3 regions of the Pseudomonas sp. AS2.8 genome follow, and region 1 is predicted to be linked to each of the others. Evidence: predicted binding sites of a transcription regulator. Region 1 holds the regulator's gene; each other region holds the start of a gene.
What was found. Region 1 encodes FliA, which starts transcription of late flagellar genes. Its sites were predicted from a motif close to CTAAAGTTTNNNNNNNNNNNGCCGNTAA; they were not measured.
Positions count from the first base shown of each region.

Region 1 (9,960 bases):
ACCACCACCACTTCCTGGCCGTCCACCACGTTGGTGCGGGACAGGTCGAGGTGGAAGATCTCGTTGACGTTGACCAGCGGGAAGGCGAAGGCCTGGTTGCCCAGCATCACCATCAGCGTCGGCATGATCGCCAGCGTCAGGGGCACCTTGATGACGATCTTGGAGCCCTGGCCCTTGGTCGAGTAGACGTTCAGGGTGCCGTTGAGCTGGCTGATCTTGGTCTTGACCACGTCCATGCCCACGCCACGACCGGAGATGTCGGAGATCTCGGCCTTGGTGGAGAAGCCCGGGGCGAAGATCAGGTTGAAGCACTCGGTCTCGGTAAGGCGATCGGCCGCGTCGCGGTCGAGCAGGCCTTTCTCCACGGCCTTGTTGCGCAGCAGATCCGCGTCCATGCCCTTGCCGTCATCGGAGATCGACAGGAGGATATGGTCGCCTTCCTGCTCGGCGGAGAGCACTACACGCCCCGCGCGGGACTTGCCGTTCTCTTCACGCTCGGCTGGCCCCTCGATGCCGTGGTCAACCGCGTTGCGCACCAGGTGCACCAGCGGATCGGCCAGGGCCTCGACCAGGTTCTTGTCAAGGTCGGTTTCTTCGCCCACCAGCTCCAGGTTGATCTCTTTCTTCAGGCTGCGCGCCAGATCGCGGACCAGGCGCGGGAAGCGGCCGAAGACCTTCTTGATCGGCTGCATCCGCGTCTTCATGACCGAGGTCTGCAGATCGGCGGTGACCACGTCGAGATTGGACACGGCCTTTGCCATGGCCTCGTCGCCGCTGTTCAGGCCCAGGCGCACCAGGCGGTTACGCACCAGTACCAGCTCGCCGACCATGTTCATGATCTCGTCCAGCCGGGCGGTATCGACCCGCACGGTGGTTTCCGCCTCACTGGTGGGACGTTCGGCGGGCGCGGCAGCTGCCGGCTTGGGCACTGCGACCTCGGCAACCGGAGCCGGTTTCGGCGCGGGTGCAGGCGCGGGCTGAGGCGCGGCGACCGGTGCCGGCGCAGCAGCCGGTGCGGCTACAGCATCGGCAGCTGCCGCGGGACCACTGAATCGGCCCTTGCCGTGCAATTCGTCGAGCAGGGATTCGAATTCGTCGTCGGTGATCTCGTCACCGCTCGCCGCTGCTGCCGGGGCCGCTACAGCAGGGGCTGCCGTGACCGGTGCCGCGGCTTCGTTCGCGACGAACTTGCCCTTGCCGTGCAATTCGTCCAGCAGGGCCTCGAATTCGTCGTCGGTGATGTCATCACCGCTCGCTGCAACGGCAGTGGGCGCTGCGGCGGCAACCGGCGCAGCGGCCGGCGCGTCATGGAACTTGCCCTTGCCGTGCAACTGATCGAGCAGAGCTTCGAATTCGTCGTCGGTGATGTCGTCACCACCGGCGGCCGCAGGCGCTGCCGCTGCCGCGCTCGGCTCGCTGCCCAGGGCATCGAGCAGATTCTGGAAATCGGCATCGCTCAATTCCGGCTCGGCAGCTGCTGCAGCAGCGACGGGCGCTGGCGCCGCGGCCACCGGCGTGGCAGCCACGGGCGCGGCCGCTACCGGCGCCGGTTCGCTCCCGGCCGGGTCGGCCAGGCGAGCCAGTGCCGCCAGCAACTCGGGCGAGGCCGGGGTCGGCTCTTCGCGTTCCCGGACCTGACCAAACATCTCGTTGACGGAATCCAGTGCCTGTAGCACCACATCCATCAGTTCGGCATCCACGCGGCGTTCGCCCTTGCGCAGGATGTCGAAAACGTTTTCCGCGATATGACAGCACTCGACCAGGGTATGGAGCTGCAGGAAACCGGCACCGCCCTTTACGGTATGGAAGCCACGAAAAATGGCGTTCAGCAGATCCATGTCATCCGGACGGCTTTCCAGCTCGACCAATTGTTCCGACAACTGTTCGAGAATCTCGCCGGCCTCTACCAGGAAATCCTGGAGGATCTCTTCATCGGCGTCGAAGCTCATTCCTGCACTCCCCAAGAGGGTCTGGGTCAGAAGCCCAGACTGGATAGAAGATCGTCGACGTCGACCTGAGCGGCCACGACGTCTTCACGCTTATCGGCATGAATCTGCGGACCTTCACCCTTCATCGTCTTTTCTTTTCGATTCTGTTCGATCAGCGCGCTGTGATCGTGGCTGAAGCCGGTATAGCGATCGACCTGGCTGGCCATCATCACCAGCTTGACGAGGTCTTTCTCGATCTGCCCGACGAGATTGACCACGCGCTTGATCACCTGACCGGTAAGGTCCTGGTAGTCCTGCGCCAGGAGGATGTCGTTGAGCTTGGCCGACAGTTGTTCGGCGCTGCTCTCGCTGTGGCTGAGGAAGGCATCGACGCGCTTGGCCAGCTCGCGGAATTCGTCCGCGCCCATCTCCCGGCGCATGAACTTCTTCCAGTCGGCATGCACGGCACGGGCTTCGTCACCGAAGTTGCCTACCAGCGGGGCGCTCTCCTCCACCAGATCCATGGTCCGGTTGGCGGCGTTCTCGGTCATCTTCACCACGTAGGAGAGACGATCGGTGGCATCGCTGATCTGGGAGACCTCTTCGCCGGCCATGCCGCGCGGATCGATCTCGAAGTTGACGATGGCGTTGTGCAACTCGCGGGTCAGCTTGCCGACTTCCTGGTAGAGACCCCGGTCACGCAACTGGTTGAGTTCATTGATGACATGCACCGCCTGGGTGAAGTCGCCACTTTCTAGGCATTTCACCAGCTCCTGGGCGTGCTGTTTTAGATTCGACTCGAAGTCGCTGAAGCTGTTGGTGCCAAGCTGATCCATAACGTCCCCGCGGCTTTCTTCAGCCGTTCACCCGCTCGAAGATCTTGTCGATCTTTTCTTTCAGCACCTGGGCGGTGAAAGGCTTGACCACATAGCCGTTCACGCCGGCCTGAGCGGCTTCGATGATCTGCTCACGCTTGGCCTCGGCGGTCACCATCAGCACCGGCAGGGTCTTCAGGCGTGCGTCGGCGCGCACCTGGCGCAGCAGGTCAATGCCGGTCATGCCGGGCATGTTCCAGTCGGTGACGAGAAAATCGAAGTTGCCGCTCTGCAACATCGGCAGGGCGGTGTTGCCGTCGTCTGCTTCGGCGGTATTGGTGAATCCCAGATCGCGCAGCAAATTCTTGATGATGCGTCTCATCGTGGAAAAATCGTCCACGATGAGGATTTTCATGTTCTTGTCCAAGTCGACCTCCGTCCTAATCCGCACACACGCCGCGAGGCGCGCCTAAGCAATCGTAGTAGCCTGAGTACCAGCCGGTTAACGCGAACGCCATTCCGCCAGCCGCGCCCGCAGGCGTGCCGCGCATTGACTGTGAAGTTGGCAGACGCGTGACTCGCTCACGCCCAACACCTCGCCGATTTCCTTGAGGTTGAGTTCCTCGTCGTAATACAGCGAGAGCACCAGACGTTCACGCTCCGGAAGATTGGCGATGGCGTCGGCCAGGGCCTTGCGGAAGCGCTCGTCTTCCAGACCGCGACCGGGTTCGAGTTCATGCGAACCGCTCTCCTCGAGCCCATGCTCACCACCCTCCATGAGGTCGTCGAAACTGAACAGGCGACTCCCCATGGTGTCGCCAAGGATGCCGTAGTACTCATCCAGACTCAATTTAAGTTCGGCCGCGACTTCGGAATCTTTAGCGTCGCGACCCGTACGCGCTTCCACCGCGCGAATGGCGTCGGTGACCATGCGCGTGTTGCGGTGTACCGAGCGCGGCGCCCAGTCGCCCTTGCGGACCTCGTCGAGCATGGCGCCGCGGATGCGGATTCCGGCGTAGGTCTCGAAGCTGGCGCCCTTGCCGGCGTCATATTTGCGCGAGGCCTCCAGCAGGCCGATCATGCCGGCCTGCATCAGGTCCTCGACCTGCACGCTGGCCGGCAGACGCGCCAGGAGGTGGTAGGCGATGCGTTTCACCAACGGCGCGTAGCGGTTGATGAGTTGCTCCTGCTGGGTACGTTCCGAGGTTTTGCTGTACATGCGAAGCCCGCTGGATGCTGTCATGCGTGGGTACCGATGGCTGGTTGCACAAGGCGCTCGACAAAGAATTCGAGATGGCCGCGCGGATTGGCGGGCAACGGCCAGCCATCGACTCTCTGAGCTACCGCACGGAAGGCCAGCGAGGCCTTGGCACGCGGAAAGGCTTCGAACACGGGGCGCTGTTTCTGTACGGCTTTGCGCACCGCCTCGTCGAACGGAATGGCGCCCACATACTGCAGGGCGACATCCAGGAATCTGTCGGTCACCTTGGTCAGCTTAGCAAAGAGATTGCGACCTTCCTGGGGTGTCAGCGCCATGTTCGCCAGAACCCGGAAGCGGGTGACGCCATGGTCGCGATTGAGCAGCTTGATCAGGGCGTAGGCATCGGTGATGGAGGTGGGCTCGTCGCACACCACCACCAGGACTTCCTGGGCGGCGCGAACGAAGCTGACCACCTGGTCGCCGATGCCGGCAGCGGTATCGACGATGAGCACGTCGAGGTTTTCGCTGATGTCGCTGAAGGCCTGGATCAGACCGGCGTGCTGGGCCGGTGTCAGATTGACCATCGCCTGGGTGCCCGAGGCCGCCGGGACGATGCGGATGCCGCCCGGGCCGTGCAGCAGCACGTCGCGCAGTTCGCACTCGCCGGAGATGACGTCGGCCAGGGTGCGCTTGGGCGACAGGCCGAGCAGAACGTCGATGTTGGCGAGGCCCAGATCGGCGTCGAGCAGCATGACGCGCCGCCCGATATCGGCCAGGGCCAAGGCCAGGTTGACCGACACGTTGGTCTTGCCGACACCGCCTTTACCGCCCGTGACCGCTATGACTTGGACGGGATGCATGCTACCCATTGCCTGATACCTTTGATTGAAATCCGTCACACTTTAGACCAAGTGCATTTGGCGTGCCCAGGCATGCGATGCACCACTACCGTTCGTCTGCGCTAACCGGCGCGGCGGGCATTGCTCTGATACAGGCCGGCAAGCATGCCGGCCATGGTTTCTTCGCTCGGCTCCTCGGGGGCCTGCAGGCTCACCGCACGGCTCACCAGCTGGTGGCTGCGGGCCGGGTGCAGGTCGTCCGGGATACGGGGGCCGTCGCAGATGTAGGCCACCGGCAGGCGCTGGCTGATGGCCAGACCCAGGGCTTCGCCGAGACTTGCGGCTTCGTCCAGCTTGGTCAGCACGCAGCCGCTCAGGCCGCAGCGCCGATAGCTGTGGTAGGCCGCCTTGAGCACCTGGCTTTGGCTGGTGACACCCAATACCAGATAATTGCGAATCTTCAGCTGGCGGTTGGCCAGGGCTTCGAGCTGCACCTTGAGCGCCGGATCATTGGCGGGCATGCCCGCGGTGTCGATCAGCACCAGGCGCTTGCGCGCCAGGGGTGCCAGCGCCTGGGCCAGGGACTGGCCCGGGTCGACCAGGGTCACCGGCACGTCGAGGATGCGGCCGAGGGTCTTGATCTGCTCCTGGGCACCGATGCGGAAGCTGTCCATGCTGACCAGCGCCAGACTCTGGGGACCGTACTTGAGCACGTAGCTGGCGGCGAGCTTGGCCAGGGTAGTGGTCTTGCCCATGCCGGCCGGACCGACGAAGGCGACGACACCGCCCTCCTCCAGGATCTTGGCGTCGGTGGTCTTGGCCAGCTGGGCGAAGTTGGCCAGCAGCATGCGCCAGGCATGCCGCGGGTCCTGGATCTTGGCGACGCTGTCGAGCAGGTGGCGGGCCAGATCGGCCGGAAGGCCCATGCGCTGCAGGCGACGCCAGAGGCCGGCCTGCTGCGGACGGGTGGACTGCACCTGGGTCCAGGCCATGGAGCCGAGCTGGACTTCCAGCAATTCACGCAGACCGCTGAGTTCGCTGCGCATGGCTTCCAGGGCGCGACGGTCTTCCGGCGCGGTGCTGGCGGCGGGGGCAGCGGCGGCGGCCGGCTGGGAGGCACGCGGCGGGGCGATCACCGGCTCGCGACGGCTGTCGGCGGCGCTGATGGCGCCGAGCAGCTGCTTGTCCTTCGGCGCGGCCGAGGGCACGCCCGGGGCGCGGATGCTGAGGTCGGCATGGGCCTGGGCGATCTTCGCATGGGTCTTGCGCAACTCCGCCTGCAGCTCCGCGTTGGGCGCGGCCGGTGCCGGAGCCTGGTAGTCCAGCGCCGCGGTCAGCTCGACACCGCCGGCGACCCGGCGGTTGCTGAGGATGGCGGCATCCGGGCCCAGCTCGTCGCGTACCAGCTTCATGGCTTGACGCATATCGGCGGCGAAGAAACGTTTGACTTGCATGATCTAGACCTCAGCCATTCTGGCCAACGGTAGCGACGATGGTGACCTGCTTGTTGTCCGGAATTTCCTGGTACGCCAGTACACTCATATTCGGTGCCGCCATCCGCGCGAAGCGGGACATCATCCCGCGGATCGCACCGGCTACCAGCAGCACCACTGGCTTACCCATCATTTCCTGACGCTGCGCTGCCTCGATGAGGGAACGCTGCAGTTTTTCAGCCATGCCAGGCTCGAGGAACATGCCGTCCTCGGCGCCTTGACCGGCCTTCTGCATACTACTTAGCAACATCTGTTCCAACCTTGGCTCAAGGGTGATAACAGGCAGCTCAGGCTCCATTCCCACGATGTTCTGGACGATTGCGCGGGACAAGGCAACCCGCACGGCACCGGCGATGGCGGCGGGATCTTGACTCCGCGGACCGACGTTGGCGATGGCTTCCGCGATGGTACGGATGTCGCGGACCGGGACCTGCTCCTGCAGCAGCTGCTGGAGGATCTTGAGCAGGGTCGAAAGGGAGACGATGCCGGGCACCAGCTCCTCGGCCAGCTTGGGCGAACTCTTGGCCAGCACCTGCAGCAATTGCTGGACTTCTTCGTGACCGATCAGCTCGTGGGCGTGCTTGAAGAGCACCTGGTTGAGGTGGGTGGCGACCACGGTGCTGGCATCGACCACGGTGTAGCCGAGGGATTGGGCCTGGTCGCGCTGGGTGACGTCGATCCAGACGGCCTCCAGACCGAATGCCGGATCCTTGGCGGCGACGCCGTTGAGGGAGCCATAGACCTGACCGGGGTTGATGGCCAGCTCGCGATCGGGGTAGATCTCGGCTTCGGCCACGCTGACGCCCATAAGCGTCAGACGATAGGCATTGGGCAGCAGGTCCAGGTTGTCGCGGATGTGCACCGACGGCATGAGGAAGCCGAGGTCCTGGGACAGCTTCTTGCGCACGCCCTTGATCCGCGCCAGCAGCTGGCCACCCTGGTTGCGATCGACCATGGGGATCAGCCGGTAGCCGACTTCTAGACCGACCATGTCCACCGGGGTGACGTCGTCCCAGCCCAGCTCCTTGGCCTCGGCCGGACGCTGCACGGGAGCCAGGTCCTGCTGCTTCTTGGCTTCGACCTCGGCGGTCTGCTTGGCCTGGCGCTGACGCTTGTAGATCATCCAGGCACCGGCGGCGGCGCCGCCGCCCAGGCCGAGGAACGGCAGGTGCGGCATGCCCGGGACCAGGCCCATGGCGATGATGATGAAGGCCGAGACCGCCAGCGCCTTGGGCGAGGCGAACATCTGACGATTGACCTGCTGGCCCATGTCCTCGGCCGAGGACACCCGGGTCACCATGATGGCTGCGGCAACCGACAGCAGCAGCGAGGGGACCTGGGCGACCAGGCCGTCACCGATGGTCAGCAGGGCGTAGATGCGCGCCGCTTCGCCGAACGGCAGACCGTGCTGGGCCATGCCGATGGCCATGCCGCCGATGAGGTTGATGAAGAGGATCAGCAGACCGGCGACGGCGTCACCGCGAACGAATTTGCTGGCACCGTCCATGGAACCGTAGAAGTCGGCTTCCTGGCCCACTTCGGTCCGGCGCTTCTTGGCTTCGGCCTGGTCGATGATGCCGGCGTTCAGGTCGGCGTCGATGGCCATCTGCTTGCCGGGCATGGCGTCCAGGGTGAAACGCGCCGACACCTCGGAGATACGACCGGCACCCTTGGTTACCACCACGAAGTTGATGATCATGAGGATGGCGAACACCACCGCACCGACCACGTAGTTGCCGCCGACCACCACCTCGCCGAAGGCCTGGATGACCTTGCCCGCGGCGTCGTGACCGTCCTGGCCGTGCAGCAGCACGACGCGGCTGGAGGCCACGTTCAGCGCCAGGCGCAGCAGGGTCGAGACCAGCAGGATGGTCGGGAAGACCGCGAAGTCCAGCGGCCGCAGGGCGTAGACGCTGACCAGCAGGACCACGATCGACAGGGCGATGTTGAAGGTGAACAGCACGTCCAGCAGGAACGGCGGCATCGGCAGGGTCATCATGGCGAGCATCGCCAGGACGGCCAGCGGCACGCCCAGGTTGCCGCGAGCCAGACCGCGCATGTTGCCCATCATCATGGATTTGTCGACTTTCACACCCATTCCTCGCTTGCCGGTGCCGTCGTCACGGAAAGTTGACGCAGCGCACTGTTCGCAGGGGCTTGAGCAAGCTCCGGGCCAACTGCCCAAGACCTTGAATCAGCGAGGTTTTCGCAGGGGTGATACAGGACTGGTTACGGATCGCCAAAGCCGTCGGCTGAACCACGGGCGGAGGCCATGAGTCTGTCTAGGGACCCGCGCTAGCGCGCCCATCCGAGGAACATCACCATGAAAATCTGGACCGCGACGCTGTTGGCCACCTGCCTGGTCGGAACCGCCCAGGCGGCCGAGTCTCTGACGATCCCGCTGAACAAGGTCACGACCGACGGTGTGGGCGAAAGCGTCGGCAGCGTGCAGGTGACCCGTTCCAAGTACGGCCTGGTCTTCACACCCGACCTCAAGGGCCTGGAGCCCGGCATCCATGGCTTTCATGTCCATACCAAGCCCAACTGCGGCGCAGCCGAGGTGAATGGCACCCTGACCGCGGGTGGCGCCGCGGGTGGCCATCTGGATCCGCGCAACACCGGCAAGCACAGCGCGCCCTGGTCGGACGACGGCCACCTGGGCGAATTGCCAGCGCTCTACGTGACCGCCGACGGCCAGGCCACCCAGCCGGTGCTGGCGCCCCGTCTGAAGCGCCTCGAAGAACTCAAGGGCCATGCCCTGATGGTGCATGCTGGTGGCGACAACTACGCCGACCAGCCCAAGCCGCTGGGCGGTGGCGGCGCGCGCGTCGCCTGCGGCGTCATCAAGTAGGCGCCTTCCCCTCCTCATCCCGCCGCAGATCCGGCGGGATGGGCAGATCGGACAGCTTGGGCTTGCGTCCACGTCCGGCGCGGAACTGCCTGAGCTGATAGACATAGGCCAGGACCTGGGCCACGGCGACGTAGAGACCGGCCGGAATCTCCTGGTCGACCTCGGTGGAGAAATACACCGCCCGCGCCAGCCCCGGCGACTCCAGCAGCGAGACCTGGTGCTCCTGGGCGATCTCGCGGATCTTCAGCGCGGTGAAATCGCTGCCCTTGGCCACCAGCACCGGTGCCCCGCCCTTGGCCGCATCGTATTTGAGCGCCACGGCGAAGTGGGTCGGGTTGGTGATGACCACATCGGCGTTGGGCACCTCGGCCATCATCCGGCGCTGCGCCATCTGCCGCTGCATCTGGCGGATCTTGCCCTTGACCTCGGGCTTGCCCTCGCTGTCCTTGTACTCGTCCTTGATCTCCTGCTTGGTCATCATCAGCTTCTTGCGATTGCTGAGGATCTGGAAGGGAACGTCCACCGCGGCGATGATCAGCAGCCCCATGGCCAGCAGCAGGGTGGCATGCCCCACCACCTGCATGCTGTGCAGCAGCGCCTGCTCGGTCGGCAGCTTGGCGATCTGCAGCAGCGCCGTGCGTTCGCTCATCAGCACCATCACCGACACGCCGAGGATGATGAAGAACTTGCCCAGCGCCTTGAGCAACTCCACCAGGGAATGCTTGGAAAACATCCGGGCGATGCCGGACATGGGATTCATTCGGCTCGGCTTGGGTGCCAGCACCTTGCCGGAAAACAGGAAGCCACCCAGGGCGATGTGGCCGATGATGGCG
Region 1 covers NZ_JACHVV010000001.1:492,786-502,745, reverse strand. Annotated here, with positions in the region: gene FHR73_RS02305 (chemotaxis protein CheA) at 1-1,949, opposite strand, end outside; gene FHR73_RS02300 (protein phosphatase CheZ) at 1,976-2,764, opposite strand; gene FHR73_RS02295 (chemotaxis response regulator CheY) at 2,784-3,158, opposite strand; gene fliA (RNA polymerase sigma factor FliA) at 3,246-3,986, opposite strand; gene fleN (flagellar synthesis regulator FleN) at 3,983-4,813, opposite strand; gene flhF (flagellar biosynthesis protein FlhF) at 4,906-6,237, opposite strand; gene flhA (flagellar biosynthesis protein FlhA) at 6,248-8,374, opposite strand; gene sodC (superoxide dismutase family protein) at 8,600-9,127, shown strand; gene flhB (flagellar biosynthesis protein FlhB) at 9,120-9,960, opposite strand, start outside.

Region 2 (9,960 bases), on a different contig from region 1:
CCAACGGCTCATTCGGGGTAGCCTGCTTGGGGACGGTTGGGATAGACGTTGCGGCGACCAGTCGCCGTAGGGGCATTGACGAAGAAGATGGCCAGATCACTACGGTCTTTACCCAATAGTGCGTTCCAGTGAGCGGAAAGATGCACATAGCGACCGAACAGCAGGCGAGCCTCGGCCTGACCCATACGTAGCGAGGCACCCTGGGCGCTGGCTTGCAGCTTGGCAGCGATATCCTGCAATTCATCGGGCAGGCGCAGCTCAGGATCAGCCTCATCAATGGCCGACAAAAGCACGCCATTGGCGACAGCGATACGATGCATCATGCGCAAGTAGACCAAGGACAGCTCCCCACGGACCCGCCGCTCAAGGCGAATCGCAGCTGTCACATCGGTTGCCGGTAGCTCGCTGCGGATACGTGGCACGTTATGGCGCCAGGTTTCTATCCTCAGCTTGGTGGAGCCGGGGTCAAACCAGGGAGCTCGTTGCAGCTGCGTCAGCTCAAGCTGAGCCTGGCGATAACTCGAGGCGGCTTGGCTATCGGTACCATAGCGTTCGCGCGAGACACGCGGCCGGGTCAGTAGCAGGCGCTCGGTCATCTCGGGCGCATAGCCACCTCCCAGGTCGGCATGGGCGCCTGGGAGGGTAATTTCCTGATGCTGGGGCAAGACACTGGTGAGGGCGAAGTTGCGCCGATATTCGTCATGGGCGACCAGATGCACCACCTTGTCGGCACACCCTGCCGGCAGATAGAGATTGACACCGGGGTTGGCGATATTGGTCGGGGTAAAGTCGCCACGCCTGGGGTCCGCTACCGCCGTTACGGTATCGAATAGTCCGATGAAGTTGAGCCTGACCTTGGCGCTTTGCCACGAAAAGCACTTGGCCAAACCCGTCGCAGCAATACCGCCACCGGCCTTGAGCACCTCGTTGGCGAAGTGGCGTGCAGCCGCGGCGCCGCGGCTAAAGCCAGAAACATCGAACTTGATGGCTTCAACGACGACATTGGGATTGATGCGCTTGAATTGATCGTAGCGCTCACCGAACGCGACTGGAAAGGTCTGAACGCACCCCAGCAAACCACTGGCACCCAAGCCCGTCCCCATGGACAAAGCACTATCGGGTTGTCCGGCTCGAGTGCCGATACCTTCGATATAGACCGGAATAGCCGCTGACTTTTCATCCTGCTCGACGGCACGCTGAGTATCGTCCTGATAGAGCCGATACAACCGCACGATGTTCGTATCGGCATTGGCATAACTGCTGTCCGGATTGCCCATGAACGCCTGGCAGTGCCGAGCAATGCTCTCAGCTTGATCGGCATCAAACCCCTGCTCTTCCGCCCGGCAGGCAGCGCCGGTGGCGGCGTTGAAGAGGTTGTTGCCGGTGCCGTCGAAGAAGACGCCGATGCGCAGGGTAATGCGCTGTTCTATCGGCCGCTCCGCCTGTTCGGCGACTTCATCCCTGGCGACGGGCGCGCCGTCCGGGCGCCTGGCGGGCTCCTCGATACCCTGTCGTTCCCGGTCGCGTAGCGCCGAAGGCTTGCCCTGCCCCGGTGCCAAGCCGGTAGTGCCTGCATGGCTTGCGCAGGCGCCCTTGGTCGCGCCGCCTGCGTCCAGGCCGATGATGACGCTACCCGAGCCGCCGATCACCACGCCGCCATGGCTGGTAAGGCTGCCGAGCACTGCCGCAGGCCGGCCGTTGATCAGGACGTTGGGGATGACCGCGGCGCTCAGGACCGCGCCACAGCCGCAGGCATGGCCGAGGGTCACGGCGGGCAGGCCATCGAAGGTGACATCGGCGGAACCCTGGATCAGGGCAGTGGAACCACATTTGGGGCAGGCGACGGCGTCGCCCAGGCGAGCAGCGGGCTTTCCAGACATGACCGATCTCCCTATCGGTAACTGGGGCCTGAAAAATGCCGCACAAAAGGCTCTAGGACAAGCCTTTCAGCGCAAAACCGGGCAAATCTTCACTGCCTCAGCCGTGGGGATCGTCCGGATAGGTGAAGGTCGGCATCTGCCAGTTGAATCTCAGCGCCAGCAGGCGCAGCAGCAAGCCCGCGGCCAGGGTGATGAGCAGCGCCTGCTCTTCGCCGAGCCAGGGGCGGCAGAGGAGGTAGCAGCCGGCGGAGAGTACCGCCACGCTGGCATAGAGCTCGCGCCTGAGGATCAAGGGTACGTCGTTGCAGAGGATGTCGCGCAGGATGCCGCCGCAGGTACCGGTGAGGGTGCCGCTGACGATGACGATGGCCGGACTCAGGCCCATCTCCAGGGCCACCTGGCAGCCGATCACGGTAAAGGCCACCAGGCCCAGGGCGTCGAGCACCAGGAACAGCCGGCGCAGATAGCGCATGACCCGCGCGATGGCCACGGTGGCGAGGCCCGCGCCGACGGTGAGCGCGAGGTACTCGGGGTGCTTCACCCAGCCCAGCGGATAGTGCCCCAGCAGGACATCACGCACCGAGCCGCCGCCCAGGGCGGTGACGCTGGCGATCAGCGCCACGCCGAACAGGTCCATGCCGCGGCGACCCGCGGACAGGGCACCGGTCATGGCCTCGGCGGTGATGGCGACCAGGTAGAGGATGGACAGCAGCACGGACGGGTGGCCGTCAGACCTTGATGAAGTGCTCGCGGTAGTGACGCAGCTCGGCGATGGAATCGCGGATGTCGTCGAGCGCCAGGTGGCTGCCACTCTTCTTCACGCCGTCGCGTACATGAGGCGCCCAGCGCGCGGCCAGTTCCTTGAGGGTGGAGACGTCCAGGTTGCGGTAGTGGAAGTAGGCTTCCAGCTCCGGCATGCGGCGATAGAGGAAGCGGCGATCCTGGCAGATGCTGTTGCCGCAGATCGGCGACTTGCCCTTGGGCACCCACAGCCGCAGGAAGTCCAGGGTCAGGGCCTCGGCCTGGGCGGTGTCGACGGTGCTTTCACGTACCCGCTGGGTCAGCCCCGAGCCGCCGTGCTGGCGGGTGTTCCACTCGTCCATGCCGGCCAGGATCTCGTCCGACTGGTGGATGGCCAGCACCGGGCCTTCGGCCAGCACATTGAGATCGCTGTCGGTGACGATGGTGGCCATCTCGATGATCACGTCCCGATCCGGATCCAGGCCGGTCATTTCCAGGTCGATCCAGATCAGGTGCTGCGGATTGGGGGCGGTCATGGCGAACTCCTTGATGATGGCACCAGTGTAGCAGCGCGCCTGCCGCGCACCTACCGGCGCCAGAGCAGCAGCCGGCTGCCGCGCAGGTCCCCCACCTCCAGCACCCGATCCGCCGGTTGGTCGGGAATCTCGAAGGTGTTGCTGATCAGCCAGCTGCCGGCGCGTTGCTCCGTGCGGGCCTTGTCGCCCAGGCGCGGCATGGGCGCCGGCGAGAGAAAGCAGTAGACGACGTCGAATTCGCCCAGCTCCACCCGCCAGAGGTCGCGATAGCGCACCTGGCAGTTGCGCCGTGGCAGGCAGCGCAGCCAGGCCAGGGCGAAGCTCAGCGGCGCCGTCTCCACGCCGACGAAGGTGGCCTGTGGAAAGCGCCGGGACAGATCGACCAGGGTATCGCCCAGGCCGCAGCCCAGGTCGACGAAGCGAAAGGTCGGCTCGCGCTCGGCGAGCAGTTCGGCCAGCCGCTCGCGGGTCTGGCGGCCGGTGAGATAGAGCGGCACCCGCTCGCGCAGGCTGTTCCAGTTCAGCAGCAGGAGCAGCAGGAAGCCGAGCGCGGCGATGCCCGCCGAGAGCCCGCGACCGCTGACCAGGTAGAGCGCCGGAGCGAACAGCAGATTGATGAACACCCACCAGCGGGCGAGTCCTAGCAGCTCGCCCAGCAGGGCCGCCAGTACCGCCTGCAGGCAGACCAGCGCCAGCAGCGAGGAGCGCTGGCCGGCGAAGCTGGCCCACAGGCGGATGCCGACGACGGCGACCACCAGGGCGGCCAGTTGCACCAGCACGGCCAGCAACAGCGGATAGCGCGAGGCGAGATGGGCCAGCATGGGGGCTCCGGAGCGACGAGGTACGCCAAGTTTAGGTAATCCGCGAGAGGCGGCCAATGCTAGACTCAGCGGTCCTGAAACCCGCGGATATCCCATGGCCAAACGCCACTTGACCCGTCGCCAGAGCTGGCGGATCGAAAAAATCCAGACCGAACGCGCCGCCCGCGCGGAAAAGCGCGAATCCAAGCTGATCGACGAACTCGAAGGCGGCGATCTGGGACCGGAGCAACAGGGCCTGGTGATCGCCCACTTCGGCGTTCAGGTGGAGGTCGAGGATGACGAAGGCCAGCTGCAGCGCTGTCACCTGCGCGCCAACCTGCCGACCCTGGTCACCGGCGACCGGGTGGTGTTTCGCGCCAGCCTCCAGGGCAATGGCGTCATCGTCGCCCAGCTGCCGCGGCGCTCGGAGATCTGCCGGCCGGACATGCGCGGCCTGCTCAAGCCGGTGGCGGCCAACGTCGACCGCCTGGTGATCGTCTTCGCCCCGCTGCCCACGCCCCACGCCAACCTCATCGACCGCTACCTGGTGGCCGCCGAGCATGCCGGCATCCAGCCGCTGCTGCTGCTCAACAAGGCCGACCTGATCGACGCGCACAACGGCCCGGCGCTGGACGAACTGCTGGGCGTCTACCGCGAGCTGGACTATCCGCTGCTGGAAGTCTCGGCCCACAACGGCCTGAGCATGGACCAGCTCAAGAGCGAGCTGGACGAGCATGTCAGTGTCTTCGTCGGTCAATCGGGGGTGGGCAAGTCGTCGCTGGTGAACGCCCTGCTGCCGGGCGTCGATACCCGCGTCGGGCCGCTGTCCGAGCTGACCAACAAGGGCACCCACACCACCACCACCGCCCGGCTTTTCCACTTTCCCGATGGCGGCGACCTGATCGACTCGCCCGGTATCCGCGAATTCGGCCTCAGCCACGTCAGCCGTGACGACGTCGAAGCCGGCTTCAAGGAATTCGGCGACTACCTCGGCCACTGCCGCTTCCGCGACTGCAAGCACGAGCGCGAGCCCGGCTGTGCCCTGCTCGCCGCCCTGGAGCGCGGTGACATCCACCCGCAGCGGATGGCCAGTTACCGGCATATCCTGGCCAGCCTCGAAGGCGAGTCGCGCTACTAAGAGCCTGTTAAAAGGCTGCTGCGCGTCGGCCAGACAGCGTTGGAAAGACCTTCGGAATGCTCATTTACCTTTTGTAAACTCCGCTTCCTCAGGTCTTTCCGCCTTGTTTGGCTCTAGCTCGCAAGCCTTTTAGCAGGCTCTAAAGAAAACGCCGGGCAAGCCCGGCGTTTTCTTACAGCAGTCGACGACCGTCAGCCAAAGACGCGGAAGCGCTCGGCGTCGTCCATGAAGCCCTTCTCCGGGAAGTCGCCTTCGTTGGAACCGAAGGGCATCTGGGCGCGCAGGTGCCAGGTCTCCGGCAGCTTCCACTCGGCGGCGGCCAGGGCATCGGGCAGCGGATTGTAGTGCTGCAGGCTGGCGCCGATGCCGGCGTTGGCCAGGGCCGTCCACACGGAGAACTGGGCGATGCCGCTGGCCTGCTCCGACCAGATGGGGAAGTTGTCGGCGTAGGCGGGATACTTGTCCTGCAGGCCGGCAACCACATGCCGATCCTCGTAGAACAGCACGGTGCCGGCGCCGGCCGCGAAGCTGTTGATCTTGCCTTCGGTGGCGGCAAAGGCGTCGGCCGGCACGATCTGCCGCAGCGCCTGCATGACGAAGCCCCAGAACTTGTCGCTCTCGGCGCCGAACAGGATCACCGCGCGCGAGCTCTGCGAGTTGAAGGCGGAGGGCGACAGCTTGACCGCGTCCTGGATCAGCGCGGTGACCTGGTCCTGGGCCAGCGGCAGATTCTTGCCCAGCGCGTACTGGCTGCGGCGGCGCTTGATGGTGTCGATAAAGGCGTTGCTCATCGGGAGGCTCCTGCAAGGGAATCGGAGATCGGGAGACCGCGCGCGAGGGCGCAAGGTGCCCGATCCGGCATGAAACCCCTGCAGCTTAACCAGCCATGCCCAGGCCAACGGACGAAAAAACCGAACGCTAGCAGCGAATTTTCCTATCGATCGCCGTGGCCGTTCAGGGCTTGCCCTGGATGACGCCGGCGTCGAAGGCATTGACCTGCTGCTTGAAGGCCGCGTTGTTGATGGGTTGCGCCAGGTTGCTGGTGGCGCTGACGCCACCACTGGAGACCCCGCTCCGGCTGGCCGCCGGTGCGGCGCTAGCCGCGGGCTTGGGCGCCTGGTTGCCGCCGGCGCGGCCCTCGATGGCCTGCTGGGCCTTCTTGGTCAGCACGATGATGTCGATGCGGCGGTTGACCGGATTGAGCGGATGCTCGCGATCGAAGGGGGCCGAGGAGGCATAGCCGACGATTCGCGCCACCTGCTCTTCCGGATAGCCACCGGCGACCAGCGCCCGACGTGCGGCGTTGGCGCGACCGGCGGACAATTCCCAGTTGCTGAAGTCGCCCTTGCCGTTGTAGCGCGCCGCGTCGGTATGACCGCTGATGCTGATCTTGTTCGGCACCTGGCGGATGGTGTCGGCCATGGCCAGCAGGATGTCCTCGAAATAGGACTTCAGCCGCGGGCTGCCGGAGTCGAACATCGGCCGGTTGTCGGCATCGACGATCTGGATGCGCAGGCCGTCCTGGGTGATCTCCAGCAGGATCTGGTCCTTGAATTTCTGCAGCTCCGGATTCTGCTCGATCTTGTTCTGCAGTTCCTGCAGCAACAGCTCCAGGCGCTCCTTGTCGACCTGCTCGGCGATCTTTTCCGCCTGGCTCGGATCCATCTTCGCCTGGCTGGCATCCTTCTGCTGCTGGGCGGCGTCGTTGGGCTGGCGCTTGTCGGACGGATCGGGCGCCTGGGTGGGGTCGGGCGTGACGCGGTTGGAATCGTTGGGGTCGGCACGTTCCTGCATGTCCGGATTGACCTTGTTCTGGGTCGAATCCGGTTGCGCCTGGATCTCGGGATTCAGGGTGCGGTCGGGCGCCGGCGTCGGGGTGCCGCCCAGGTCGATGACATAGGGGCTGGCACTTTCGGTGAAGCCGATCGGATCCTGGAAGTAGCCGGCGATGGCCTTCTTCTGCTCCGGGGTGGCCGAGGACATCAGCCAGAGCACCAGGAAGAACGCCATCATGGCGGTGGCGAAGTCGGCGAAGGCGATCTTCCAGGCGCCGCCGTGGTGGCCGGCGGCGCTCTTCTTGATGCGCTTGACGATGATCGGCTGGTTGTTGTCCATCAGCTGCCCCGCATCGCCTGCTCAAGCTCACTGAAGGACGGCCGGTGCGCCGGGAACAGCACCTTGCGGCCGAATTCCACGGCGACGGTGGGCGGCATGCCGCTGGCAGCGGCGACCAGACAGGCCTTGATGGCCTCCAGCACATTGAGTTCTTCCTTGGCATCGTGCTCCAGGCAGGTCGCCAGCGGACCGAAGAAGCCGTAGGCGGCGAGAATACCGAGGAAGGTACCCACCAGGGCCGCGCCCACGTGGCCACCGATGGCCGCCTGGTCGCCCTCGCCGAGCATGCCCATGGTGATCACGATACCCAGTACCGCGGCGACGATGCCGAAGCCGGGCAGGCCGTCGGCGACCCGCGATACCGCGTGGGACGGATGCTCCAGCTCTTCCTTGATGCCGGCCAGCTCCATGTCGAAAAGGCCTTCCAGCTCGTGGGGGGCCATGTTGCCGGAGGACATCAGCCGCAGGTAGTCGGCGACGTAGGCGGTCATCCGCTCATCCTTGAGGATGTTCGGGTACTTGCTGAAGATCGGACTGGCCTTGGGATCCTCGACGTCCGCCTCGATGGACATCATGCCCTCGCGCCGGCTCTTGTTGAGGATCTCGTAGAGCAGCTTGAGCACGTCCAGGTAGAAGGCGTGGGTGAAGCGATTGCCAAACATCTTCAGCGACTTCTTGAACACCTGCATGAAGGTGCTGCCCGGGTTGGCCTGCAGGAAGGCCCCCAGGGCGGCACCGCCGATGATCAGGACCTCGAGCGGCTGGATGATCGCAGCGATCTTGCCATGCGCGAGGATGTAGCCGCCGAGGACAGCCGCGAATATCACGATGATGCCGATGATTTTTGCCATGGTTGGGAATACTGTGTGCTAAGGAAAATTGAGCCGGGGATCTGCCCTCACGTCCCCTTTATCGGACCCGGCGCCCCGGACTGAAGGCCTTTCATCAAATTTCAAGGCGACCGTCGTATGTCCAGCCGCCCGAACACCGTCGAAGACTGGGTCAAACACCTGGAAGGCGTACGCCTGCCGGTGGCCACCGCCACCGCGGAGCGTCTGCGCCGCGCCCTGGCCGATGGCCGTCTGGCGTTGCATGAGATCGCCGAACGGCTCTGCGAGTCACCACCCCTGGCGCTGGCCCTGCTGCGCGAGGCCAATCGCGGCCATGCCAGCCTCGGCGATCCGGCCGCCAGTCTGGAAGCCGTGCTCGGCCGCGTTGGTCTCGGGCCGGCGGAGTACCTGATCGCCCGCCAGCCGACCCTGCCCGAGGAGCGCCTGCCGCGTCCGCTGCGGCAACTGTGCCTGGTCAGCCAGCACGCCATGACCCTGGGGCTGGGCCTGTTCGGCGTGCCCCTGGCGCGGCTGTGGCCGGACATCCGCCTGGCCGCCCTGCTCTTTCTGGCGCCCCTCTGGCCGCTGGCGACCCGTTATCCGGAACTCTTCGAGGAATGGGAACGGCGGGTGCTGGGCGAAGGCGAACCGGCGCTCAAGGTCGAGCGCGAACTGCTCGGCGTGCCGGCGATCCGCCTGTGCCAGGCGCTGGCCCGTCACTGGCAGCTGCCCGAGTGGATCGTCGAAGGCTATCGCCTGCTGGACCAGGATCGCCGGCAACTGGTCAGGGCGCTGCACATCGCCCATGGCGACGATCCCCTCGAACAGCAGCAGCGCCTTGACGACGACCCCGTTCTGCGGCGCTGGCTGACCCATCCCGGCAACACCATCCTCTTGGCCAACGGCCTGGCGCTGGCCAGCCACCATGCCTGGGACGGCCCCCACACCCTGCGCTGGCAGCGTTTCAGCGCCCTCTACCTGCAACTGCCGCTGGCACGAGTGCAGAGTCGCAGCCATGAACTGGCGGTGCAGGACGCCCAGCGCCATGCCCGGCCCGGCCTCTGGCACCCGGCCGAAGGCCTGGTCTGGCCACCGGGCGAACGGCGCCTCAAGCCGGCGCCCCGGGTCCAGGTCGCCAGCGAGAGTCAGGCCCAGCGCTGGCGCGGACTCTGCGAACAGCTGTTGCACACGCCCAGCGCCTTCGCCACCCTGCCCCAGTTGTTCGATTGCGCCCGCCAGGCGCTGGTGGCCTGCGGCCTGCCGCGGCTGCTGCTGCTGACCCCGGATCGCAACGGCCAGAAGGGCAATGTCCAGCTGCACCATGGCCTGGACGACGCCCCCGGTCTGCAACTGGACATTGCCAGCCACCCGCTGCTGGCCAAGCTGTTCGGCAGCCCCGGCCAGTTGCGCATCGATGACGACAACCGAGCGCGCTTCGCGCCGCACCTGCCCGCCGATCTGCGCCGGCTGTTCAGCAACGAGCGGCTGTGGCTGCGCAGCCTGGGCTTTGGCGAACGGGTGGTGCTGGTGGCGATCCTGGACAGCGAACTGCAGCCGGCGGATCCGCGGCGTAGCGCCGCGCTGGACAAGACCTTCACCTGCATCGAGCGCGCCATCGGCACCTTCGCCAATCGTCCGCGGGTACGACCGACCTGACGCTGGCCGGTCAACCTCGGTACACTTCACCTTTGCTACGGACCGACGGGAAATCCGCGATGCCCTTTTCCGCCCTGCCCCTGGTGATCGAACCGGCCGATCTCGCGGCGCGCCTGGATGCGCCCGAACTCATCCTGGTGGATCTCTGCAGCGCCGCCCACTATGCCGAGGGCCATCTGCCCGGCGCGCGCCATGTCGCGCCCGCCCGCACCCAGCTGGGCAGCAAGCCGGCGCCCGGCCTGCTGCCGGCCCAGGCGGACTTGG
Region 2 covers NZ_JACHVV010000006.1:119,163-129,122, forward strand. Annotated here, with positions in the region: gene FHR73_RS21550 (DUF2931 family protein) at 1-12, opposite strand, end outside; gene FHR73_RS21555 (PAAR domain-containing protein) at 9-1,880, opposite strand; gene FHR73_RS21560 (trimeric intracellular cation channel family protein) at 1,978-2,592, opposite strand; gene orn (oligoribonuclease) at 2,609-3,157, opposite strand; gene FHR73_RS21570 (class I SAM-dependent methyltransferase) at 3,208-3,978, opposite strand; gene rsgA (small ribosomal subunit biogenesis GTPase RsgA) at 4,073-5,095, shown strand; gene FHR73_RS21580 (nitroreductase family protein) at 5,287-5,886, opposite strand; gene FHR73_RS21585 (flagellar motor protein MotB) at 6,050-7,210, opposite strand; gene motA (flagellar motor stator protein MotA) at 7,210-8,061, opposite strand; gene FHR73_RS21595 (HDOD domain-containing protein) at 8,179-9,696, shown strand; gene FHR73_RS21600 (rhodanese-like domain-containing protein) at 9,756-9,960, shown strand, end outside.
Region 2: the regulator FliA is predicted to act here: its motif matches at 8,120-8,147, upstream of motA (flagellar motor stator protein MotA).

Region 3 (9,960 bases), 590 kb from region 1:
GCCCTGCTGACCGCCGCCTCCTATGCCGAACTGGTCACCAAGTACCCCAGAGCGGGTGGCGCGGCAGTGTTTGCCGAGCGGGCCTTCGGCCGACCCTGGCTGTCCTTTCTGGTGGGCTTCTCGATGCTGGCCGCCGGGGTCACCAGTGCCGCGGGCCTGGCGGTGGCCTTTGCCGGTGGCTATCTGCAGGCCCTGGTGCCCTGGCCGGCCAGTTGGGTCTGCCTGGCTTTCCTGGTGCTCATCGGCCTGCTCAACGCCCGGGGCATCAAGGAATCGCTGTCGGTCAATCTGGTGATGACCCTGGTCGAGTTGTCGGGCCTGGTGATCGTCATCGCCGCAGCCGCCTGGTTCGTCGCCCAGGGGCAGGGCGAGCCGGCGCGACTGCTGGAGGTGGATGCGCCCTCGGCGACCGTGGCCATTCTCAGCGCCTCGCTGCTGGCCTTCTATTCCTTCGTCGGCTTCGAGACCTCGGCCAATCTGGCCGAAGAGGTGCGTGACGTCAGCCGCGTCTATCCGCGGGCGCTCTTCGGCGCCCTGGTCATCGCCGGTATCGTCTACATGCTGGTGGGCGCTGGCGCCGCCCTGGTGCTGCCGGTCGACCAGCTCAAGGCCTCGAGTGCGCCGCTGATGGACGTGCTCGGCGCCTCGGGGCTGGGCGTACCGACCCGGCTGTTCGCCGTCATTGCGCTGATCGCGGTGGCCAACGGCGCGCTACTGACCATGATCATGGCCAGCCGCCTGGCCTATGGCATGGCCCGCCAGGGCCTGCTGCCACCGGTGCTCGGCCGGGTGCTGCCGCGCCGTCAGACCCCCGGGATCGCCATCCTCGCCACTACCGCGGTGGCCATCGCCCTGACCTATACCAGCACCCTGGATGTGCTGGCCGAAACCGTGGTGCTGCTGCTCCTGGTGGTGTTCATCAGCACCAATTTGGCGGTGCTGGTGCTCAAGCGCGACCGGGTCGAGCACGCGCACTTCCGGGTGCACTGGCTCTTTCCGGTGCTGGCGCTGGGTTCCTGTGCCCTGCTGCTGACCCAGCAGGGCGCCGCGACCTGGTGGCGCGCCGGCCTGATGCTACTGGTCGGGGTGGCGCTCTATGGGCTGACGCGACTGGCCGGTGCGCGCCGGGTCACCGCCTAGGCGCCCACCAGGGCATAGAGGGTCTGCATGTCGGCCGGCTTGGTCAGATGATGATCGAAGCCGGCCGCCAGGGCCTCAGCCTTGTCCTGGGCCTGGCCCCAGCCGGTCATGGCGATCAGCCTGACCGCCTGGCCGGCCGGGGTCGCGCGGATCGCCCGGGCCAGCTGGTGACCGGTCAGGCCCGGCATGCCGATGTCGGAGATGACGATGTCGGGGTCATAGCTCTGGAACAGCGTCAGGGCCGCCTGGCCGTCGTAGACGACGCGCACCTCGTGGCCGTCCAGCTCCAGCAATTCGGCGATGGTGTCGGCGATGTCGGGGTTGTCGTCCGCCACCAGGATCCGCCGCGTGGCGGGCAGCGCCGTCGCCGCTGCGGCGGGTTCCGCCACGGCCGCCGGGGGCGCCACGGTCAGCGGCAGGCTCACGGTGAAGCGGCTGCCCTGACCCAGGCCGGCGCTGGTCGCGGTGATGTCGCCACCCTGCAGCCGCGCCAGTTCGCGGGACAGCGCCAGGCCGATACCCAGGCCCGGTGAGCGTTCCGCCAGGCGGGGATCGATCTGACCGAACATCTGGAACAGGTCGGTCAGGCGTTCGGGGGCGATGCCGATGCCGTTGTCGGCGATCTCCACCCGCACCTCGTCGGCGCCCGCCTGCACGGCGAGGGTGATCCGACCGCCTGCCGGGGTGTAGCGGGCGGCGTTGCCCAGCAGGTTGATGAAGATCTGCTCCAGGCGCAGCGTATCGGCGTACAGCCAGAGCGGCGCCTCGGGCAGTTGCAGCGCGAAGCTCTGGCCCTTGTCCTGCATTGGCGCCTGGGCCGCGTCGGCGGCCGCCTGGAGCACCGTCTGCAGGGTTACGAATGCGGTGTGCAGGGTGATGCGGCCAAAGGTGATGCGCGAGATGTCCAGCAGGTCGTTGAGCAGGGCGCCCATGCGCTCCACCTGCCGCTCGATGGTCTGGCAACTGCGCTGCTGCTGTTCGAGCGAGGCCTGGGGCGCGGCGATCAGCGCCGCCGCGTTGCGGATGGGCGCCAGGGGATTGCGCAGTTCATGGGCCAGTACGGCAAGGAATTCGTCCTTTTGCCGGTCGTTGTCGCGCAGTTGCTGCTCCTGGCGCTTGCGCTCGCTGATGTCGAGAAACCAGACCGCCATGTTGCCGTCGAAGGGCGTGGCGCTGATCTGCAGCCAGCAACTGGCGCCGCTGGCATCAGGGCCCTGCGCTTCGACGGACCAGGCCGCCTCGCCGGCCTGGTGCTCCGTGCAGAGCTGCAGGATTCGCGCACTGGCCCAGGGCAGGCGGGCGCTCGCGGCGCTGCTGTCGAGGCCCAGGGTGGTGGCGCCTATGGGGTTGAGATAGTCCCAGCTGAAAGTGCCCGTGGCAGCGGGCACGGCGATACCGAAGGACACCTGGGAGCTTTCCAAGGCCACCCGCAGCCGGCGTTGCGAACGCAGGGCGGCTTCCTGGATGCGCGCGCGGTCGATCACCAGCACCGCCTTGGAGGCGCACAGGTCGGCCAGGCGCTGCTGGCGCGGCGTGGGCTCGCGGGCCTCCGGTAGGTGGACGGTGATGGCGCCCAGGGTGCCGTGCAGGGTACTGCGCAGGGGCACGGCATGCAGGGCGGCGAAGCCCAGGTGCTGGCCCAGTGCACCCAGGGCGGCGAATTCGGGTGCGCTCGCCAGCGCCGGCACTACCACCCGGGTGTCGCTGCGCACGGCGGCGGCACAGGCGCTCTCCGCCAGTGGCAGAGCGGCCAGCTGAGCCTGATCCTCGGCCGAGAAACCGGCCGCGAAATACAGCTGCGGTGGCTTGCCGTCTTCCAGCAGCGAGACGCAGCCCTGGGACGTCTGGTGGAAGCGACAGAGAACCTCGAGGATCTCCTGCAACTGCTGCGGCAGCGAGGGCAACTGCAGCAGGCGGTGATTGAGTCGCTGCAGGACCTCCAAGTCGGCGACCTGCAGGTGCAGCTGGTCCTGGCTCAGTTGCAGGCTGCGCAGGTAGTCGTCGCGTTCCTCTTCGATCAGCCTGCGGGCGTCGGCAGCGGCCAGCAGGGCTTCGCCGACCTGGCGGATCTCCAGCACGTCGCTGTCCGGCAGCACCGGCGGCAGGCGCTGCCCCAGGGCCTGGGCGGCCTCCTGCAGCGCCTGCACCGGCCGGCTGATCCGCCGCGACAGCAGCAGCGCCATCGCCCAGGCGAAGGCCACCGACAGCGCCAGGCCGCCGCCATAGAGGGCGAAGGAGCGGGTAGCCGCCGTCGATACCTCCGCGTTGGGGATGGCCGTGGTCACCGTCCAGCCGGAGTCGGGCAGCCGCACGAAGGCCGTGTAGACGTCATGGCCTTCGCGGGTCCGGGCGAGGCCGACGCCCTCGTCACCGGGCTGCGCCAGCAGCCTGGCCAGGCCCGGCGTGGCGCCCTGGCCAAGGGTCTCGTCGTGCAGGGTGGTGCGGGCAATACGCAGACCCTGGCGATCGAACACTGAACCGACCCAGTTCTTGGGCAGGGTGCGGGTCATGCGGGCGACGCGGATGCTCTCCGGGGTCATCACGGCGGTCAGCACGAAGTCCAGCTGGCCGTGGCGCTGCACGGGCACCCGCACCGGAAAGGCCAGTTGGCCGGAGGGCCCCTTGCCCAGCTGGCCAATCACCGGGCGGCGCAGGGCGACCACCTCGGCGAAGCTGTCCGGCTCGGCCAGCGGACCCGCGGGCTGCCGGTGGTGCGTAGATATGCGCCGGACGACCTGGCCATCCGGCGTGGCCAGCAGCACCGTGCGCCAGCCCGGCACCAGCGGCAGGACCCGCTCGACCAGGGTGGCGAAGCCCTCCAGGTCGCCCGCCGCCAGCAGCGGCGACTCGGCCAGGGCCTGGAGGATGGTCACCGAACGGCGCAATTCGCTTTCGATGGTGGTGGCCGCCTGGCGACTGGACTCCAGCGCACGCTGTTCGGCTTCGTGCTGCTGGTGATGAACGAGCAGCCAAAGCCCCAGCCCGGCCACCAGCGCCAGGGGCACGATCCCGGCGAAGGCGATGGCCAGCAGGCGGTTGCGCAGGGGGACCAGATGCGCAGGGCGAAGCTTCGTCGGCGACATAGGCATTTCAATGGCGGAAAAGGCTCATTCTAGCCTGAGTTCGAGTGGCCTTTTGCCAGGGCTGCGATTCCGTCGTCGGCTCGGTGCATATCGCTGGAGGCCGCGCCGGCTCTAGCCTGCAGCTTATCGAGGGGGTGCCGTTGATCGGCGATGGGTGGCTATTCAGCCAGGGGGGGTGGCGCCGAACAGAAGGAGGTGAATCTGCCTTTTCTGCCCGGAGTTACTCCATGCGTACCCTGAAATTGTCGGCCCGTTCGGCCGTGTGCTTTGCCGCCGTCACCCTGTTGCTGCTGGTGCTCGCCGTCACCTCCGCCCTGGGCCTGAATTCCCTGTACAAGGCTGAACAGGATGTCGAGACCAACTGGATGGCCAGCATCGCCCAGACCGCGAAGATGGACTCCCTGGTTCTGCGCCTGCGCCTGGAGACCCTGCGCATGGTGGCCTCGGAAGACGAGCAGATGAAGCAGATTGCCGCCGCGACCATCACTCAGACGCGTGGCCAGCTGCAACAGGAGGTTGCGGCGTACCAGGCCTTGGTCGCTTCGCCTGAGGAGCAGCGGTTGGCCGATGCCGTGTCCGCTGGCGTCAAGGCCTACGATGCGCGCCTGGACGAGATTCTCACCATCGCCCGGACCCGTCCGGCCAGCGAAGGCATTACCTTTACCAATGCCAACATCCGTCCGCTGACCAACGACCTGCAGGAGAAGATCGTCGCCCTGGCTGACTTCAACCAGCGCGGCGCCAAGGAGGCCGGCCAGCTGGCTACCCAGACCTACAGCCACAACCTCTGGGTCCTCGGGGTGATCTCCGCCGTGGCCGTGGTCCTCACCGTGGTGCTGGCGGTGCTCTACACCCGCAGCATCCTGCAGCCGCTGCGCCAGGTGCTGACCATCAACCAGCGTATCGCCGACGGCGATCTGCGGGTGTCGGCCGTGGCCGAGGGTCGCGACGAAATGGCGGACCTGATGCGCGCCACGGTGCAGATGCAGCAGACCCTGCGCGACACCGTCAGCCACATCGGCGAAGCCTCGACCCAGCTGGCGTCCGCCGCCGAAGAAATGAACGCCGTGACCGAAGAGGGCAGCCGTGGGCTGCAACGGCAGAACAGCGAAGTGGAGCAGGCGGCTACCGCGGTCAACGAGATGACCGCCGCGGTCGAGGAGGTGGCCCGCAACGCCGCCTCGGCCTCCACCTCGGCGCAGCAGTCCGAGCGCTCCACCGGTCTGGGCGCGGCCCGTGTCACCGAGACGGTCAATGCCATCCAGTCGCTGACCGGCACCGTGTCCCACACCAGCGAGCAGATCGTCGCCCTGGCCGGGCAGGCGCAAGGCATCGCCACCGTGGTCGACGTGATCCGCGGCATCGCCGAGCAGACCAACCTGCTGGCGCTGAACGCCGCCATCGAAGCCGCCCGGGCCGGCGAACAGGGCCGTGGCTTCGCCGTGGTCGCCGACGAGGTACGGGCCCTGGCCCACAGGACCCAGGAGTCCACCCGTGAGATCGAACAGATGATCGGCGGCATCCAGAGCGGTTCGGAGGGTGCCGTCCAGGCCATGCAACGCAGCCGCGACGAGGCCACCGCCACCCTGAAGATCGCCAACGAAGCCGGCGCTGCCTTGGCGGAGATCGCCCGCTCCATCACCGAGATCAACGAGCGCAATTTCCTCATCGCCACGGCCTCGGAAGAGCAGGCCCAGGTCGCCCGGTCGGTGGACCAGAATCTGGTCAGCATCCGCGACCTGTCGATCCAGACCTCGGCCGGTGCCCACCAGACCGCCGCGGCCGCCCATGAGGTCTCGCGCCTGGCGGTGGACATGAATCGCCTGGTCGGTCGCTTCTCGGTCTGATCGGCAGTCGGACGCGCGAAAGGCCCTGCCGAGAGCCCCTCGGCAGGGCCTTTTCGTTTCCCGCCTACCGGCAGGCAGGCAGGCATGGCAGGACCAACGGCCGGGAACCGGTTCGGGGTCCCCAAGGGTCTGCAGCGAAAGATCCCAGGAGAGACGGCCATGTACCTCGTCCAGTTGCTGCTACCCCTGAATGACAACGACGGTCAGCGCCTACCCGGGACGCTGTTCCAGGAGGTCCGTGAGGAACTGGTGGCGCGTTTCGGCGGGCTGACCGCCTTCAGCCGGGCGCCGGTCGATGGCCTGTGCCAGGAGGAGGGGCAGCGCGTCGAGGACGACGAATTGCTGGTCTACGAGGTCATGGCCGAAGGCCTGGATCGGGCCTGGTGGGCCGATTATCGGCGGCGTCTGGAATCGGCCTTTCGCCAGCGCGAGATATTGATTCGCGCCCAGCCGACCGAGCGGCTCTAGGCCTCGGCCAGGACCACCCGCGCCCGTCCGGCGCGCTTGGCCTGATACAGGGCGCCATCGGCGCGGCGGATCAGTTCATGGACATTGAGACTGCCGTCGGTGCAATGGGCGATGCCGATGGAGGAGGTGGTCTCGAGGGTGATGCCCTGCAGCTGCCAGGGTTGCTGCAGCGCGCGGCAGAGGCGCTCGGCCAGGGCCAGGGCCGCCGCGGCGGAGGTCTCGCGCAGGAAGACGATGAATTCGTCGCCGCCGATCCGGCCGAGCAGATCGCCAGGGCGCAGGCAGGCGCTGACCCGGGCGACGAAAGCCACCAGCAGCAGATCGCCGAATTCATGGCCGAATTCGTCGTTGATGGCCTTGAAGCGGTCGAGGTCCAGATAGAACAGGGCGCAGGGTTGGCCGCTGGTATTGCCGGCCCGGAAGTGGGCGATCTGGTCGAGGATGCTGCGGCGGTTGGCGATGCCGGTCAGGGCGTCCAGGTAGGCCAGCGACCGGAAGCGCCTTTCGCTTTCCTGCAGCGCGGTCTCGGCCAGTTTGCGCTCGGTGACGTTGCGACTGACGATGGTCAGCAGCCGCCGTCCACCCTGGGCGTCGAAGTGCGGGGTCTTGACCACCTCCCAGGTGTTGATGCGGCCGTCCGGACCCAGGAAGGACTTTTCGATCTGGGTAGGTGCGCCGTTCTGCCAGGCCTGCTCGTCGGTCTCGATGTTGTAGCGAAAGGCCTCGGCATGGGTCGGAAATAGCTCGATCAACTCGACATCGGTGATGCCCGCGTAGTCGAAGCCGACCATGGCATAGGCTTCGAGCACGATGCGATTGACGAACAGCCAGCGTCCGCGCCCATCCTTGGCGACGATGAACTCCTGGATCGAATCGAGGAGGGTGCGCAGATCGACGTCGGAATCGGCGGGGGACATGGGCAGAGGCCTGGCGGTCGTATGGATTTTCAGGGTATCGGCCCGCCAGCCGGGGAAATGAGGTCCCTCGTCAGGTCACCCGTCGCCTGCCGCGCAGCGCGGCAGCAGACGAAGCGGTGTGGACCGGCCGCCGACGAATGGCAGCGGGCCGCCAGCCTGCGCCTTTGACGGCCACAAGCGAGACGGCGCGCTCCCGTGCGGATCTTGCCCGGAACCAAGGCCTCGCCCACGGGCCGAACGAGGTATTCATCAGCTGCCAGATGTGCCCTCCATGCAGACCACGACAAGAGCCGTTACCGGCCAGCGCACCGCCTCCAACCCGCTCACCCTACAACCCGCCAGATCGCTCTATCAGGAATTGCTGGTGGAGCACCCGGGCGCCATGGCGCAGGAGCAGGCCCGACTCTTTCTCGATGACCAGCTGCAGGCGGTCGGCGGCATGACCGCCGACCTGCCGGAAGACCCCGAGGGTCTGGAAGCCTGGGTGCTGGACAACAATGCCCGGGTCGGCGCCCAGTACCGCGACTACCTGGCCGCGCGCAAGGCCGGGGCGCCGCGCCGCTACTTCGGCAGCAAGGCCCATGCGCTGCATTTCCTGCGCGGCGTGGCGCCGACCAAGCTGGTGGATGGCGCCTGGCTCTATGGCACCCTGGCCCACTGGGACGACCTGCGCTATCGCGCCGCCATCCAGATCTACCTCGAAGAACTGGGCGACGGCCAACCGGACAAGAATCACGTAGTGCTCTATCGCAAGCTGCTGGCCAGCCACGGCTGCGAGGACTTCGCCGACCTGAGCGACGACCACTATGTCCAGGGCGCCATTCAGCTGGCCCTGGCCCATAACGCCGATCACTACCTGCCCGAGGTGCTGGGTTTCAACCTGGGCTACGAGCAGTTGCCGCTGCACCTGTTGATCACCTCCTACGAACTCAACGAACTGGGCATCGATCCCTACTACTTCACCCTGCACGTGACCGTCGACAATGCCGGCACCGGCCATGCGCGCAAGGCGCTCCAGGCGGTGCACGACGCCATGCCCGCCGACGGCCGCGCGGCCTTCTACCAACGCGTGGTTCAGGGCTATCTGCTCAACGAACTGGGCGCCAGCACCACCTCGGTGATCGCCGGCTTCGATCTGGAGCAGGCGGTCATCGAGGTGCTGGCGGAAAAGAGCAGCGTCGGCCGCTACGTTCATTCCGACTATTGCCGCATCGGTGGCCGCAGTGTCAGCGACTGGCTAGTCGATCCGTCGCAGATTCCCGATTTCCTCCAGGTGATGCAGGAACAGGGTTGGATCACGCGTCACGAGGACCCGGTCAACAGCCGCTTCTGGCGGCTGATCCAGGGCGAACGTGCGGAGATGTTCGGCGTCTTCACCGCCTACGAGCAGCAACTGATCCACGACTGGATCGCCGGCGACTTCGTGCACAACGGCGCGCGCAAGCAGGCCACCGGCGAGCGGGTGGCCGTGCTGCCGCGCCGCGAAGTCAGCTTTCGCGCCCGCCAGCGCCAGCAGGAACGCCTGTGCCCGGCGCTGGAAGCGGAGCAGGGCGGGGCAGCGAATGCCAGCAGGGCCCAGGCCAGCGATTTCGACCGCGAAGAGGTCGCGCTGGAACAGCGGCTGGCCAGCCAGCCCAGTCGCGCCGCCGCCATGGCGCTGCTGGTCGAGCAGCTGTCGCCGGCGCGCCATCACAGCCGCGCCGGCCTGCTGGCGACGCGGCTGTTCGTCTCGCTGTTGGGCTGACGCCCAGGCAGGGACCCGCAAGGGTCCTTTGTTCATTTCGATTGCCACTCAAGGACCTGCCCGTGACGGCCATGGAACATCCCGAACGCACCGCCACCACCCCTGACCCGGCCGCGGCGCTCAAGCTGCTGGTCGAGACGCTGCGTGCAGCCGACTATCACTTCATCACTCCGACCCCGGCGTCCCATGCCCGGGTCAACGCCCGACCCGGCAATGCCTGGGCGCGGGATCTGCAAGGCGTCTTCGGCTGGAGCCGGCCATTTTCCCACGAGGTGCTACCGGAGTCCCTTATCGACGCCCTGGCCGCGGCCGAGTTGCTGAGCCCCGTGCCGGGCGGCTGGCGCAGCCGGGTACGGGTATCCAGCCTGGGCGACCAGCTGTTCGTGCATTCCGCCTATCCCACTGAAGAGGCCGATGCGGTGTTCTTCGGCCCCGACACCTATCGCTATGCCAATGCCCTGGAAGCCCAGCTGCGCCATGACACCGGTGCCATCCGCCGCGCGGTGGACATCGGCAGCGGCGCCGGTCCTGGCGCCATCCTGGTCGCCCTGGCGCGGCCCGACGCCGAGGTGCTGGCGGTGGACATCAACGAGCGCGCCCTGGCGCTGACCCGAGTCAATGCCGCGTTGGCCGGGGCCGACAATCTGCGGGCGTGCTACAGCAACCTGCTCAAGGACGTGGACGGCGACTTCGATTTCATCCTGTCCAATCCGCCCTATTTGGTCGACCTGGGCGAGCGTGCCTATCGCCATGGCGGCGGC
Region 3 covers NZ_JACHVV010000001.1:1,080,822-1,090,781, forward strand. Annotated here, with positions in the region: gene FHR73_RS04890 (APC family permease) at 1-1,140, shown strand, start outside; gene FHR73_RS04895 (ATP-binding protein) at 1,137-4,223, opposite strand; gene FHR73_RS04900 (methyl-accepting chemotaxis protein) at 4,451-6,070, shown strand; gene FHR73_RS04905 (hypothetical protein) at 6,230-6,538, shown strand; gene FHR73_RS04910 (sensor domain-containing diguanylate cyclase) at 6,535-7,455, opposite strand; gene FHR73_RS04915 (iron-containing redox enzyme family protein) at 7,727-9,199, shown strand; gene FHR73_RS04920 (class I SAM-dependent methyltransferase) at 9,271-9,960, shown strand, end outside.
Region 3: the regulator FliA is predicted to act here: its motif matches at 4,340-4,367, upstream of FHR73_RS04900 (methyl-accepting chemotaxis protein).